One region of the Paeniglutamicibacter antarcticus genome, then DNA from elsewhere that is predicted to be linked to it. Evidence: riboswitches for the same ligand, from Rfam matches in the RefSeq annotation. Region 1 holds a riboswitch; each other region holds the start of a gene.
The links. A riboswitch is a leader RNA that binds a small molecule or an ion and turns the genes downstream of it on or off. The one in region 1 is predicted to bind S-adenosylmethionine.
Positions count from the first base shown of each region.

Region 2: another riboswitch for S-adenosylmethionine. It lies ahead of ABEA12_RS08475 (bifunctional o-acetylhomoserine/o-acetylserine sulfhydrylase); the one in region 1 lies ahead of ABEA12_RS01630 (ABC transporter substrate-binding protein).
Region 3: another riboswitch for S-adenosylmethionine. It lies ahead of ABEA12_RS10910 (methylenetetrahydrofolate reductase); the one in region 1 lies ahead of ABEA12_RS01630 (ABC transporter substrate-binding protein).
Region 4: another riboswitch for S-adenosylmethionine. It lies ahead of ABEA12_RS01375 (hypothetical protein); the one in region 1 lies ahead of ABEA12_RS01630 (ABC transporter substrate-binding protein).

Region 1 is NZ_BAABLK010000006.1:30,060-33,513, forward strand. It holds gene ABEA12_RS01620 (ABC transporter permease) at 1-115, opposite strand, end outside; gene ABEA12_RS01625 (ABC transporter substrate-binding protein) at 123-977, opposite strand; gene ABEA12_RS01630 (ABC transporter substrate-binding protein) at 916-1,788, opposite strand; SAM riboswitch class I at 1,893-1,987, opposite strand; gene ABEA12_RS01635 (DUF1345 domain-containing protein) at 2,435-3,046, shown strand; gene ABEA12_RS01640 (LLM class flavin-dependent oxidoreductase) at 3,112-3,454, opposite strand, start outside.
Region 2 is NZ_BAABLK010000027.1:138,391-141,844, forward strand. It holds gene ABEA12_RS08465 (hypothetical protein) at 1-263, shown strand, start outside; gene ABEA12_RS08470 (VOC family protein) at 331-975, opposite strand; SAM riboswitch class IV at 1,142-1,257, shown strand; gene ABEA12_RS08475 (bifunctional o-acetylhomoserine/o-acetylserine sulfhydrylase) at 1,330-2,676, shown strand; gene metX (homoserine O-acetyltransferase MetX) at 2,691-3,454, shown strand, end outside.
Region 3 is NZ_BAABLK010000033.1:7,978-11,431, reverse strand. It holds gene metE (5-methyltetrahydropteroyltriglutamate--homocysteine S-methyltransferase) at 1-367, opposite strand, end outside; gene ABEA12_RS10910 (methylenetetrahydrofolate reductase) at 418-1,344, opposite strand; SAM riboswitch class I at 1,450-1,568, opposite strand; gene ABEA12_RS10905 (SDR family NAD(P)-dependent oxidoreductase) at 1,955-2,698, shown strand; gene ABEA12_RS10900 (deoxyguanosinetriphosphate triphosphohydrolase family protein) at 2,794-3,454, shown strand, end outside.
Region 4 is NZ_BAABLK010000005.1:91,916-95,369, forward strand. It holds gene ABEA12_RS01360 (APC family permease) at 1-571, shown strand, start outside; gene ABEA12_RS01365 (APC family permease) at 581-955, shown strand; gene ABEA12_RS01370 (histidine phosphatase family protein) at 1,036-1,647, opposite strand; SAM riboswitch class IV at 1,694-1,818, shown strand; gene ABEA12_RS01375 (hypothetical protein) at 1,917-2,267, shown strand; gene ABEA12_RS01380 (acyl-CoA thioesterase) at 2,264-2,728, opposite strand; gene ABEA12_RS01385 (App1 family protein phosphatidate phosphatase) at 2,729-3,454, opposite strand, start outside.

The DNA of each region.
Region 1 (3,454 bases):
GGAAAATCGTTACGGGGTCATTTGGAAGCAACTGCACGGCCAGGAAGACCAATGTGTAGGCAAGCCAAATGACCAGCAAGGCTTGTCCGATGCGGCGGGCGATGTATGCGGCCATGGGTCAGCTACTTTCCGGTCTTCCAGGCGCCCTGGAAGATCGGGGCGGTTCCGGAGGTGAACTCGACGTGGGCGTCTGAATTGCCGCCGTAGACCTGGACCTCGTCCCAAAGGACCAAGGCCAGTGCCTTCTCACTGACGAGCTGGCGCTGTTCCTCGGCGATGAGTTCGTTGTGCTCCGCTTCGCTGGTCGCTGCGCGTTCCTTGGCAAACAGGGCGTTGAGCTCGGTGTCGGCGTTGAGGGTCTGGGTGTTGTTCTCGGGACCGAAGACCGGTCCAAGTCCCCCGTATGCGAATTGGCGGGTTCCGAAGAACTCGATGTTGGGGTCGATCATTGCGGTGGCAAGGAACGTGTTGTCCGAGGCACGGTTGATGAGCTTGACACCAATTTCACGCCACTGTTGTTCGATGAGCTCGAATGCCGGCTTGATGACCACCGAGTTGTTGGAGCTGGTCACTGTGACCTCCAGCTTCTTGCCATCCTTTTCGCGCACGCCGTCGGCACCAACAACCCAGCCGGCTTCATCGAGGAGCGACTTGGATTTTTCCGGCTCGTAGGCCAGGTCCGCGGAAAGGTCGATGAAACCGGGCGCTGCGTGGTTCAGCACCGAATCTGCCACGACATAGCTCTCGGAGAGGACGGTGTCCTTGATGGACTGCCGATCGATGCCTGCTTGGAGCGCCTGGCGGACTTTGGCATCGGTAAGCTTGCCGCTGCCGATGCGCACCGCGGCCATGTTGGTCGTCAAATCAACGCCTTGGGCTGGCAACACATTGTCCCCGCTGCTCTTGAGCGCCTGCTCATCGACCGGCTGCAGCCCGCGCACCAGGTCGACCTGGCCTGTTCTGTACCGCTCCAGCACGATGGGCAACCTCGGGCAGGTACTTCACCACAAGAGAGTCCAGGTATGCGGCTCCCTGGTTCGCCGCGCTCTCCGGTGCCCACTTGTAGTCCTCGCGCTTGGCGAAGGTGACTTCCTCATCGGTCTTTTCGGATTCGAATACGAAGGGCCCGGATCCGATGATCTTGGCGATCGCAGACTGTCCAGCGTTGTCGAGCTTGAGTGTGTCAGGGGAGACAAGACCGGCTGTTACGGAGGAGGTGGCACGCAGGAAGTTAGCGTCGGGCGCCTTGAGCGTCACCTTGACCTGGTTCTTCCCGATGACCTCTGCGGATTTGTAGGCACCAAAGTCCACGTTCGGTGCGATCTGGGCGGCCTTGACCCCAAGCCCCAAGGCATCCAGGTTCTTCTTGACAGCCTGGGCATTAAGGGCGGTGCCATCGGAGAAGCTGACCCCGTCACGAATCGTGAAGGTGAATTCGGTCTGGTCCTTGTTGGCGGTGAAGTCGGAGGCTATCCAGCCCACGAGCTTGCCCGATTCGGCATCGAAATACGTCAGGCGGTCAAGAAGGCTGTTGAGTACGTTCGCTTTCTCATAGAAGCGTGCGGCCTGTGTCTGCCAGTTGCTGATGGGAGTCACCTCCGCAAAAACGAAGGCTCCGCCCTGCACCGGCTCATTGCCGATGGGACTGTTCGGTGCTGCATTGCCGGCGTCTTGTGTCCCCGATCCGCATGCACTGAGCGCGAGCGTTGCCGCGGCGAGCATCGTCAGGACCTTGACGCCGGTACCGGCGTTGCGACGTCGCTTCGCAGGTGGGTTGGTGTTGCCCATGGTGTTCCCTCTCGGTTAACCCGAGGAATGCCGCCACATGGCTGGTCGTCCGCTTACCGTCATGGGCATGACGGTTCGTAGTGGACCGGCGCAGAGTTTGGCTATCTCCATCGGTCCTGGCGGTAGCACCGGTCCCCAATGACGGGGGTGGTTGCTGCGGCGTCAACGAGCCAGGTCTCTCAGCCGCTCTGGATGGTGTGTTCGGGTGTAGCCTTGCGCCACTGTCGAACCATTCAAGTCTGTTGCAGATTCTTCGATATGACCAACCGAAAGGTCGCTTCCGTGAAACAAACCGACGCATAGCGTCGATTGTGAGGCGTATTCATGTCATAAATCTTTACAAGTCGGACTGTGAAGCGTCAACGTAATCATTCTTGCGTCATGGGCTGGTCATGTTGATAATCCGGTCCTTGTTCGGATTCGGGCTGATCGCCAGAGGCTTGCAAGCTGACAACGCTGCATGACGCCAATCTCGGCGGGTCCATCTGCAGGGCTTTGGCGCTGCGTCCGGATTCGCTCGGAACACCGCCGCTGCACGTGTGCCAACCGAGGTGTGAACCATAATCCGAAACCAGCGTCCAGTTACGGAACGTGGCAAGATCACCTCATGAAAGGCACACGCACACGGCGTGCAAGGCATCGAAGGATGCGCTTGCTGGGAATGCTCGTCGGCGGAATCACCGCCGCCGGATTAGCCGGGGTCCTGGGCCAGTGGAACTACGCGCCGGCCGTTGGATGGACAGCGGCGGCACTGATCTACAACGCATCGGTTTGGCTGACCATTGCATCGATGGGTCACGCACGCACTTGCGACGACGCCCAGGAAGAAGACCCGGGGGTGCAGGTAACCGACCTGTTGATCATCCTGGCCGCCATCGGGTCGCTGGCCGCAGTGGCGTTGGTGATGGCCAGCGGCAGCAACCTGAGCGCATCGGCCAGGTTGCCCCTGGCCCTGTTGGCTTTGACCTGCACCGCAATGTCGTGGTTGATGGTCCATACCCTTTACACGCTGCGTTACGCCAGGATCTACTACGCCGGTGCACCAGGGGGGATCGATTTCAACCAGGACGAGCCGCCGCAGTACACCGACATCGCTTACATGGCCTTCAGCGTGGGCATGACCTACCAGGTCTCGGACACCTCCATCACCACGCGCGAGATGCGTTCGGCGGTCCTGCGTCACAGTTTGCTGGCATTTCTTTTCGGCACCGGCATCCTGGCCACCACCATCAACCTGGTGGTCAGCCTTGCCGCATGAAAGGCCTTGGGAGTGGACACACCATGGTGTGACCACTCCCAAGATTTCATCTGAGCGTCCGCGGCCTAGCTGAGAAGCGCGTTGGAGAACCGGTAGTTCGCCGCACGGTGCGAATCCTCGACCCGGTCGCCCCGGCCAAAGAGCTTGTTGCGCAGCGTGCCTTCGACGTAGTCCTTCGGGTATACGCCACGGGCCTGCAGCTCAGGAACGATGAATTCGACGATGTCCTCGAAGGTGCCCGGCGTGATGGCGTAAGCCAAGTTGAATCCATCAACGTCGGTGTCCTGGACCCATTCGATGAGCTTGTCGGCCACCTCCGCCGGGGAACCGACGGTGATGGGGCCGAAGCCGCCAACACCCACCCATTCGGCAAGCTGGCGGATCGTCCACGGGTTGCCGGCATCCCCG
Region 2 (3,454 bases), on a different contig from region 1:
TTGTCCTCGGTGCGGTGATGGCCCTGGTTGGAGTGGGACACCGGTTGGTCATCGGTGCGCAGTGGGGCTGGTATTACGAGGCAACGCTGCCGGTTGAGGATGCGATCCCGGGGGCGGGCAACTTGTTGCAGCAGGTCTTGTTCATCGGCGGCCTGTTCCTGCTCATCGGTTCGCTGATAGTGCGGCACTTCGAGATCCTGAAAACCGAAGTGCAACAGGCCTCCCGCCCGGATGCGCCCGGCTCCGGCAAAACCAGAACTTAAGCACTGTGGACCCCACCGAAAAGATTCAATGGGGTCCACAGTGCTGGTGGCTCGTCGCGCTGTATCGTTAGAGCGTGATTGCACCCTTGGGTGTTTCAAAGGTGACCGAGAGGATTCCAGGTATCCCGTGGGGTGCCTGCCAATCCACATCTACGTCCCCTACCGGTAGCTGCTCGGGCTGTCCGAGCCAGTCTGCGACGCGTTCGCTGGATCCGGCAATGCTGATCGAAGAGATCTTGCCTACCGGGTCCAAGGCCTTTGACGGGTGAAGGTCTTCGGTTCCCTCATCCCAGCGCAGCAGATACGGAACCTGCGGATCGGCGATCAAGCCATTGATGCCTATCTGGCGCCAAGTGAGTTCCTGTCCGTCGGGGAACTTTCGGTTTCCCGGAACGGAACCCCTGCCCAGACGTTCCTCAGCCGGAGCCAAGTCGTCAACGGCAACGCACCAGCCCATCCAACCGCCGCCGAGTTCGGAGCGGGCGCGAACGGCCTGCCCAAACGGCGCCTTGTCGGAGGACGGGTGATTCAAGACTTCGACAACTTCCAGATACTGACGATTCTTCAGCGGGAAGATGACATTGCGCGTACCAAAACGTGGGTGTACACCGCCCTTTACAGATTCGAGTCCAAGGGCCTCGCCGATCCGGGCGGCAGTTGCCGCGAGACCGTCGGGTCCACAAGCATAAGAAACATGGTCCAACCTCATCATGTGTCAATCATGGCACTTTGTGACCTTGCTCTCGACTTAGGTGGACCTAACTTGCATTTAAGCGCCGTCGGGAAATCGCCTTCAGGGCGCGGGGGACACAGTCGGCTGGTCACAATTTGAGATGTGCTTGCGGACTCATGGTGTCGTGGGCCAGACTTATTGACAAGGTCATGAGTTTCAGTAAAAAGCCCCGGCTTGCTGAACGGCAACCCTCCACCGCGGTGGGGTGCCCCGGGTGAAGACCAGGCCCTGCGTCAAGAAGACGTAGGACAAGCGCGGGAATGCACCAGCACATAAACGACTCCATGACGGAGCCGGCAATGGGCATACCCCTGAATCCTTGAGGGGGAAGCAATGAGCCAAGATAACTGGTCATTCGAAACACGTCAGATCCACGCAGGGCAGGAGCCCGACCCGACAACTGGTGCACGCGCCCTGCCGATCTACCAGACCACGGCCTTCGTGTTCCCGAGCGCGGAAAGTGCAGCTGCGCGGTTCGCCCTGACCGAGCTCGAACCCATCTATACCCGCCTCGGCAACCCGACCCAAGATGCAGTGGAGAAGCGCGTCGCCAGCCTCGAAGGTGGCGTTGGAGCACTCCTGCTGGCCTCGGGACAGGCGGCCACCACTTTCTCGATCCTGAACATCGCCGAAGCCGGCGACCATATCGTGGCAAGCCCCAGCCTCTACGGCGGCACCCAGAACCTGCTGAAGCACTCATTGCGCAAACTGGGCATCGAAGTCACCTTCGTCTCGGAGCCCGATGACCTTGAGGGATGGCGCGCCGCGGTCAAGCCAAACACGAAGGCATTCTTCGGCGAAGTGGTTTCCAACCCGCGCCAGGATGTGCTCGACATCCGGGCCGTCTCTGAGATCGCCCACGAGGCCGGTGTCCCCTTGATCGTCGACAACACCCTCGCCACCCCGTACCTGATCCGTCCGATCGAGTGGGGTGCGGACATCGTCGTGCACTCCGCCACCAAGTATCTCGGCGGACACGGCACCGCGATGGCAGGTGTCATCGTGGACTCGGGCAACTTCGACTTCGCCGCCGACCCGGAGAGGTTCCCCGGCTTCAACACCCCAGACGAGTCCTACAACGGCCTGGTCTACGCGCGGGACCTTGGGGTCAACGGAGCGCTCGGAGCCAACCTTGCCTATGTGCTCAAGGCACGTGTGCAGTTGCTGCGTGACCTTGGATCGGCCGTATCCCCCTTCAACGCCTTCCTGATCGCCCAGGGCCTTGAGACGTTATCGCTGCGCATGGAACGCCACGTGTCCAACGCCGTGCAAGTGGCCCAGTGGCTTGAAACCCAGCCGCAGGTGCAGCGCATCATCTATGCAGGCCACCCCTCAAGCCCCTGGTTCGAGCGCGGACGCAAGTATGGGCCCAAGGGCACCGGAGCGATTGTCTCCTTTGAGATTTCCGGCGGCAGGGAGGCCGGACAGGGCTTTGTCGATGCCTTGAAGCTGCATTCCCATGTAGCCAACCTCGGGGACGTCCGTTCCCTGGTGATCCACCCGGCTTCCACCACGCATTCCCAGCTCACCGACGCGGAGCAGATCGCCGCCGGTGTTTCCCCCGGACTGGTGCGCTTGAGCGTGGGCATTGAAAACGTTGCGGACATCATCGACGACCTGAAAACCGGATTTGAGGCGGTAGCGTCGTTGGCAGGTGCTGAACTGCAGGCCACCCGGTGAGTGTGGAGGCCGACGTGGATCTCTATGACTCGGAAACCTTTGCGGCGTTGGACTATGCCCCGGACGGGATCCTGAAGCACCTGAACACCGGTGCCTATACCTTTGAAACCGGTGCCACGCTTCCGCAGATCGTGCTCGGTTACGAAACCTGGGGCACGTTGAACAAGGACGCGTCGAATGCGGTTTTCGTTGCCCACGCACTGACCGGGGACAGCCACGTTGCCCAGGGTGCCTCCAGCGAGGCCGGGTGGTGGGATGGCTTTGTGGGTCCGGGCCAGACCGTGGACACCGAGCGTTACTTCGTGGTGGCGGCCAACATGGTTGGCGGCTGCTCCGGAAGCACGGGCCCGGCCAGCCCGGATCCGAACGGAAAGGCGTGGGGCTCGCGTTTCCCCTTCACCACCATCAAGGACTCGGTCCGTCTTGAATCCCGTTTGGCCGATGCCTTGGGCATCAAGGTGTGGCACACCGTTCTTGGCGGTTCACTGGGTGGGGCACGGGCCCTTGAGTGGGCAGTGGAGTTTCCCGAGCGGGTGCGCAACTGCGTGGTGGTTGCGGCCACCGCCGAGTCGTCGGCCGAGCAAATCGCTTTCGCGCAGGCTCAAACCGCGGTCATCCGTTTGGACCCGGACTTTGCCGGAGGGGACTACTACGAGAACGAACGGGTCCCGTCGGCGGGCCTGGGAATTGCGCGGCGCATTGCCCACATCACCTACCGCACGGCGGCGGAGTTGGATGTCCGCTTTGGGCGGGCAGCGCAAGGCGCGGAAGAGCCTGT
Region 3 (3,454 bases), on a different contig from region 1:
TGGTCATTTCCAACGGGGCGCGGGACTCGTCGCCGCGGGCCAGGATGAAAGAGGCCGCCGTGTCGATGGTGCCGTTTGTCTCGGCCAGGTCGGCAAAGCGGGTAGGCAGCGCCGAGAGCGCGACCGTGGCATCGAGGACCTGGTCATAGTAGGCGAAGTCCCCGGGAAGCGAGGCGTCGGTGGGGTCGAGCCCGAGCTCGGTGAGCTTTGCGAGGTCGGAGTTCTGCAGCTCGCGAGCCGCAGCATGCAGCGCGGCCTCGTCGGTGCGCTGAGCCCAATGCGATTCGAGGGCCTTCTTGAGTTCGCGGTTCGGCCCGATGCGCGGGTATCCGAGGATGGATACGGCGGGAAAAGTTGGTTTCGGCATGTTTTTTCTCCTGTTTTTGGCGTGCTGAAAGATGGAAAGACGGCGCTGGGTCAGACCGCGGCGCGGATGGCCCAGGTATTGGTGAGATCTGAACGGGTGCGCGGCAGCTCGAGGTGCTCGATCACATCGAGCGAACCGCGGTGGTCGTTGAAGGTGTAAAGGTGCACGCCGGCTGCCCCGTCTCCAAAGGCCCTGCGGGCCAGGTTGACGGCGGCGTCCACGCCGATGCGGTGACGTTCGGCATCCGAGCCGGCGGTTTCCAGTGCGTGGGCCAGAATCGGATCCGGCGCCACCCCGGTCATCTTTGAGAGCCGGTTCAGCCGCGGCAGGGAGTTCAACGGGATGACCCCTGGAATGATCGGGATGCTGACCCCAGCCCTGCGCGAGGCTTGAACAAGGTTGGTGTATTCGCCGGCTTGGAAGTACACCTGGGTGATCGCATAGTTGGCCCCGGAGCGTTCCTTGGCCAGCAGTACTTCCACATCGTGTTCAAAGGACGGGGATTCGGGGTGCCTCATGGGATAGGCGGCAACACCCACACCGAGCCGGCCGCCGGCCAATGCGGCAGTGTGGTCCGCCTCGACCTCGCGGATCAGCTCGATGAGGTAGCGGGCGAAAGGGAACTCCCCGCACCATTGCCCGGGGTCCGCAGGCAGGTCCCCACGCAGTGCCAGCACCCCGCGCACCCCGAGTGAGACGAAATGGCGGATGAGGTTCTGCAGCGAATCGCGGCTCTCCCCGACACAGGTCAGGTGGGCCAGCGGACGCAGCCGGGTGTTTCGGATGAGGTGTTCGATCAGTTCCAGCGAGGCGTTGCGGCGTGCCGGTGAGCCCGAGTAGGTCACCGACACATAATCGGGATCAGTCGTTTCCAGTGCAGCGATGGTGCTAAAGACGCTTTCGGCGGCGTCGCGGTTCACCGGTGGGTACAGCTCGTAGGACAGTGACGGCGGTGCTGCGCTCGATGCAGTGCTCATGTATATATCTCCTCGTCGATACGAGGGAGGCACCAGGGATCACCTCAAAAGCCCCAGGACGCCGGTACGGGTGTCCTGCGACGATGGTGAGTGAACGCCGAAGCGGCTCCATCGCTTCTGGCCTTAGCACCCTCGTCGATGGACGGTCCCTCAACGGGAAGTCCATCGGATGATGGTTGCTGCGGCGTCAACGAGCCAGATCTCTCAGCCGCTCTTGATGGTTGATGCATTCATCTTGTTCCAGACCCGAGGGCTCCTGCAAGGCTCTTTGCCGTCCACCCGTCACGAAGTGCAAAAACACTTCATGTGACTGTTTTCCGTCATGCATGCACCCCGCGCAGGTCACATTGTTAAGTTCGCCAACCAGGCCGGAACACCGTATCCACAAAGGATTTGCCTGTTGAGCGTTACGCTCACGGTTCTTCGTGAAGCCTTTGCGACGCCCCTTCCCCGGGACACGCCCGCCGACGGTTCGTGCATCGCAGTGGCTGCGCATCTGTTTACGGTCCTTTTGCGGCGTGCAGCCTTTGCCCATCAAGGCGTGATTGTATGAATGGGCGGTTCGCTCTTGCGGATCCGCCAATCTCCTTCGATGGGAAGAGGAACCAACATGCAGCTTGGCAACAAGGTAGTAATCGTCACCGGCGGGGCCTCGGGGATCGGGGGCGCGATTTCCCGTGTGCTGGTGGCCCGCGGGGCCAAGGTCGTAGCCGTTGACGTCAACGGCAAAGCCGGCGAAGCGCTCGAGGGCGAACTGGGTTCAAACGTGCAGTTCCTGCTCGGGGATGTCAGTGACAGGACGGTTGCCGAAACGGCCGTCGAACTGGCAAGTGAGAGGTTTGGCGGGCTCGACGGCCTGGTCAACAACGCCCATGCCTCGGCTCAGGCGATGTTCAACGACCTCACCGAGGACCAGTGGGAGCTTTCCTTCAACACCGGTTTCCGTGCCACCCGCCAGTTCATGGCCGCTGCCTACCCGCTGTTGGCCCGCAACGGTGGCGCCGTGGTGAACTTCGGTTCCGGATCGGCCATGGTCGGCCAGGAGACACAGGCCGCGTACGCTTCGGCCAAGGAGGCGATTCGCGGGCTGTCCCGGGTCACCGCCAACGAATGGGCCAAGGACGACATCCGCGTCAACGTCGTCTCCCCGATGGCGCTGACCCCCGGGGTCAAGGCCTGGAGCGAGGCATACCCACAGATGTACCAGGACTCGCTGGCCAAGGTCCCGTTGGGCCGCTTCGGTGATCCCGAGGAAGATGTCGCGCCGATCGTCGCATTCCTGCTCTCCGATGACTCCAGGTACATGACCGGCCAGACGCTCATGGCCGACGGCGGTGCAAACAAGCTCTACTGATCACTTGGGCAGCCACACGGCAGGCATCGGCGTCCGGCTCGGTCAACGCGTCGGCCGGTCGGTGCACCCTGGTCTCCACTAGGCTGGTGCGCATCATGGATATCAGGAACACGACGCACCAAGACGGCGGACGCGCCCGGGCAGTCACAGAGGATTCGCGGCCCGGTGAAGACGAGTTCCGCATCGACATCGAACGCATCCGCTTCTCCCCCTATTTCTCCCGGCTCTCGGCGGTGACCCAGGTGATCCCCCAGGCGGGCGCCGGCACCGTGGTGCACAACAGGCTCACCCACTCGCTGAAGGTCTCCGCGGTCGCCCGCTCCATCGCCATCGGCCTTCGCAATGCCGACGAACCCACCCGCAAGCTCGTCGCGGAGTTGGGCGGTTGCGACCCGGTGGTGGTGCAGGCCGCCGCGGCCGCCCACGACCTGGGCCACCCTCCCTTCGGGCACCTCGGCGAGCAGGAACTGGACCGGGTCGCCCGCCACACCCTGGGTTTGCCCGACGGGTTCGAGGGCAATGCCCAGAGCTTCCGCATCCTCACCGCGCTGGACAGCTGCGATGCCAGTCCGCGCGGGTTGAACCTGACCCGGGCGGTGCGTGCGGCGGTGTTGAAGTATCCATGGACCCGCAACGAATGGCGTGCCATGCCCGATCGGCCTCCGCAGCTCTTGCCGCGCGGTGTTGGCCTTGGCGGCGGCAGGGGTGCGGTGAAGTACTCGGCCTACGACATCGAATCGCTCGAGATGCATGATG
Region 4 (3,454 bases), on a different contig from region 1:
GTGGATATTCTCCATTGTGTCGCTGGCTCTAGTGTTGGGTTTAAACGTCATTGGCATTAAGTTCATCGGCAGGTTAAGCGCTACGGTGGTCGCCTCTTCAGTGCTCATGATCGGCATCTTCGTAGCTCTGGTGCTCAATCAAGTATTTAGCACCGATGCACCAAGCCTGCTGGCACCTTTCTCATTTGGTGTCGACGGTCTCGGTCCAATCTTCTCGGGTGCTGCCATCCTGTCTCTCTCGTTTCTAGGCTTCGACGCAATTTCAACATTGTCGGAGGATGCCAAAAATCCGAGTAAGTCGATCCCAGCATCAATCGTGCTTACCACGCTGGCCGGTGGAACGATCTTCATCATCGTAGGTTGGGCCGGAGCCCTCGTTCATCCTGATCACACCACGTTCACAGACTCAGATGCCGCAGGCGTCGAACTCATGGCGGGGGTCGGCGGGGTAGCGCTCACAGCGATCTTTGTGGCGGTCTACGTCGTGGGAGCCTTCGGCTCGGCTATGGCTTCTCAGGCCAGTGTGACCCGAATCCTCTACTCCATGGGCCGAGATGGACTATTACCATGACGTCTGGGTATGCTCAACCACCGTTTCGCAACCCCGGTATACGCAACGTTGGCGGTCTCTTTGGTATCACTGACATGCCTCTTCGCCAGCCTGGAGCTTGCTGCCTCTGTGGTCAGCTTCGGAGCGCTCGTGGCATTCTCGATGGTGAACCTCTCCGTCATCAAGAACTTCTTCATCGATGCCGAGGCACGCGGGCCTCGCTCAATAATCATTTATCTTCTGATGCCGCTGGTTGGCTTTGCGTTGACCATTTGGCTGTGGACTTCGCTTTCTGGAACCAGCTTGGGCGTAGGTCTGACCTGGTTCGCCCTGGGCACCATTTTTTTGGCTGTTCGAACCAGAGGATTCCGGGTCACTCCCCCGAAGCTGAGCTTCGAGGACTGACTTCACCCGGGATTTAGCAATGCCGCCCTCGTCGCGTTCCACAGCAGCGAGGGCGGTGATTCCGTTTATGGGAATCATTCCTAGTCCAGGTGCCTGTCCTGCCAGCGGCGAAGCCTCCAATTGGAACCCGCCGCCGTCTCCAGTGTGACCACGCCGGTGTTGGCCAGTGGCAGCGGTGAGAGCAATGTCGAATCGAAGTTGATGCTCCGGGTCGCAAGCCAGGTCACCAGCATCGCGGCGTGGCTGACCACCACCAGCTTTCCCGCACCCTCCGCCCTGGCACCTTCGATGACCGCGTCAAAGCGTTCCAGTGCGCTGCGACCGTCCTCCCCGCCCGGGATCTTGGCCTCCAGGTCTCCCGATAACCACCGCACGAATACATCGCGGTAGGCAAGCTGGGCGTCGGGGTCGTTGCGCATTTCCAGTTCCCCGGCGGAGATCTCGGTCAGCCCGGCGTGCTCGGCCACGTCCAGGCCCCGGGAGCGGGCCAGCGGAGCGGCCGTCATCTTGGCGCGCAGCAAAGTCGAGGAATACACCGCATCGACGTCATCGCCCTCGGTGCCCAACCGTTCCACCAAGGCTTCGGCCTGGGCCAGCCCTGTTTCATCCAGCGGGGCCCCCGGGGCTGCGGTATCAAGTGCCTGGGCCAGGTTCGAGGCGGTCTGGCCGTGGCGGATCAAGATCAGTCTCATGCCTTCAGCCTAAATCGTCGTACGGGTTTTGCTAGGATGAAAACAGCTTCACGAGATGCGTACCAGCCCAGGGCTCCGACCCGGGACGCACACCAACCCCATGCTTCACGGGTGGTTCGGATGACGAAGCGGTCCTTGGCAGCAGCCGCTGCCTGGGGACAAGAGCACACGAAAGGCGCCCCCCATTGCGCAACCAGCCACTGACAGCTGAACCCTGCACGTCCTACCACCGCGGCCACCACACCCACCCCGGTGCCCTCAGGAGACTGATGACCCGTCCCACGTTGTGGGCCCCGGCCGACATCGAGGTCATGCGGACCTTCAATTTGGAGCTCACGCTTCATGTCTTTGCGGCCGGTGCGCACCAACGTATCCATACCCACGACATCGGCGCCGTCCATCGGCTTTTGCGCATTGCGCCAAGACCCGGGTCCGGAGGTTCGGTGGGCCGGGTGAATTTCCTCAACGGCGCGATCGCACTGCCGGCGGATCCTTCGCTGGGCGCCGGCCTGCGGTATTTCTCGTTCACCACCGAGCCGCTGTCCCCCTGCCGCTTCGAACGCAACGAGTCGCTGGCCCGGGACTTCGAGGCGTTAACCGCCGACCTGCAGCTGTCCTAGCGGAAGATCGGATCGGCGGAGTAGCGCCCCAAGGCTTGCCTGCTCGCGGCATCCAGGCGCAGCAACCGCTGGGTGCCAACGGAGAAGAACGCCAGGGTGGTGGCGGCTCGCACGCGCACCCCGCCGTCCACCGGATCGTGGAACTCGTAGCAGATATCAAAGCTTGCGGCCTTGATGGTGCTGATCCACAAATCCACGCAGGCCGGTATATTGCGGTAATCCAACGGCTTCAAGTACCGGACCCGGTGCTCGACCACCAGTATCTGCGTGTTTTCAGGAACCGTGGAAAACAGGTCGACCAGCGGTTCGGTGCCTGGCTTGCCGGTGCCTCCGGGCACCCCAAAACCGGCAATGCGCGCTTCTTCCATCATCCGGACCAGGTTCACGTTGTTGATGTGGCCGTATGCGTCCATGTCGCCCCAGCGCATGGGGACGTTGACGCGGATCTTCGCATCGCTCACCTACATCGTTCCTTGCGCGCCGTCGGAACTAATGATGGCCAGGGACTCCAGCTTTTCAGCGATGCGTGCCCCATCCGGCTCGTAGACCCATGGCACGCCGGGGGTGGAGTTCAGCAGCCCCTGGCTGCGCCCGCCGGCGAGCACCGCCTCGGAAGGTGTTAGCTGGCGGATCACGATGGCCTCGACGTGTTCCGGGAAACGCCTGGCGAATTCGGCGTAGAGGTAGGGGTCGTGCTGGCCGTCGTCACCGATCAGCAGCCACTTCATGTCCGGGAACTCCACAGCCAGCCGACGCAGCTGGTCTGCCTTGTGCTGCATTCCCGAACGGAACCAGCCGCGATCGGTGGGGCCCCAGTCGGTCAACAGCAGCGGCCCCTGGGGATACAGGTTGCGCGAGAGGAAGCGAGTCAGCGTCTGGGCGACGTTCCAGGCACCGGTGGACAGGTAGAAGGTAGGAGCACCTGGCTTGTCGCGCATCAGCCGCTCCATCATCACCGGCATCCCGGGGGTTGCCAACCGGGCATGTTCGGAAAGCACGAAGGAGTTCCATGCCGCCAGCAGCGGGCGGGGCAGGGCGGTGACCACGATGGTGTCATCCACGTCCGAGACCACTCCGAATCCGGCAGCCCCGTCGACGATCAACACCGGCGAGGTGGCAGCGGGGCTTCCCTCGGTGTGCAGGGTGATGTGGTGCCAGCCAGGTTCCAGCGTGGCAGCAACTTTGAC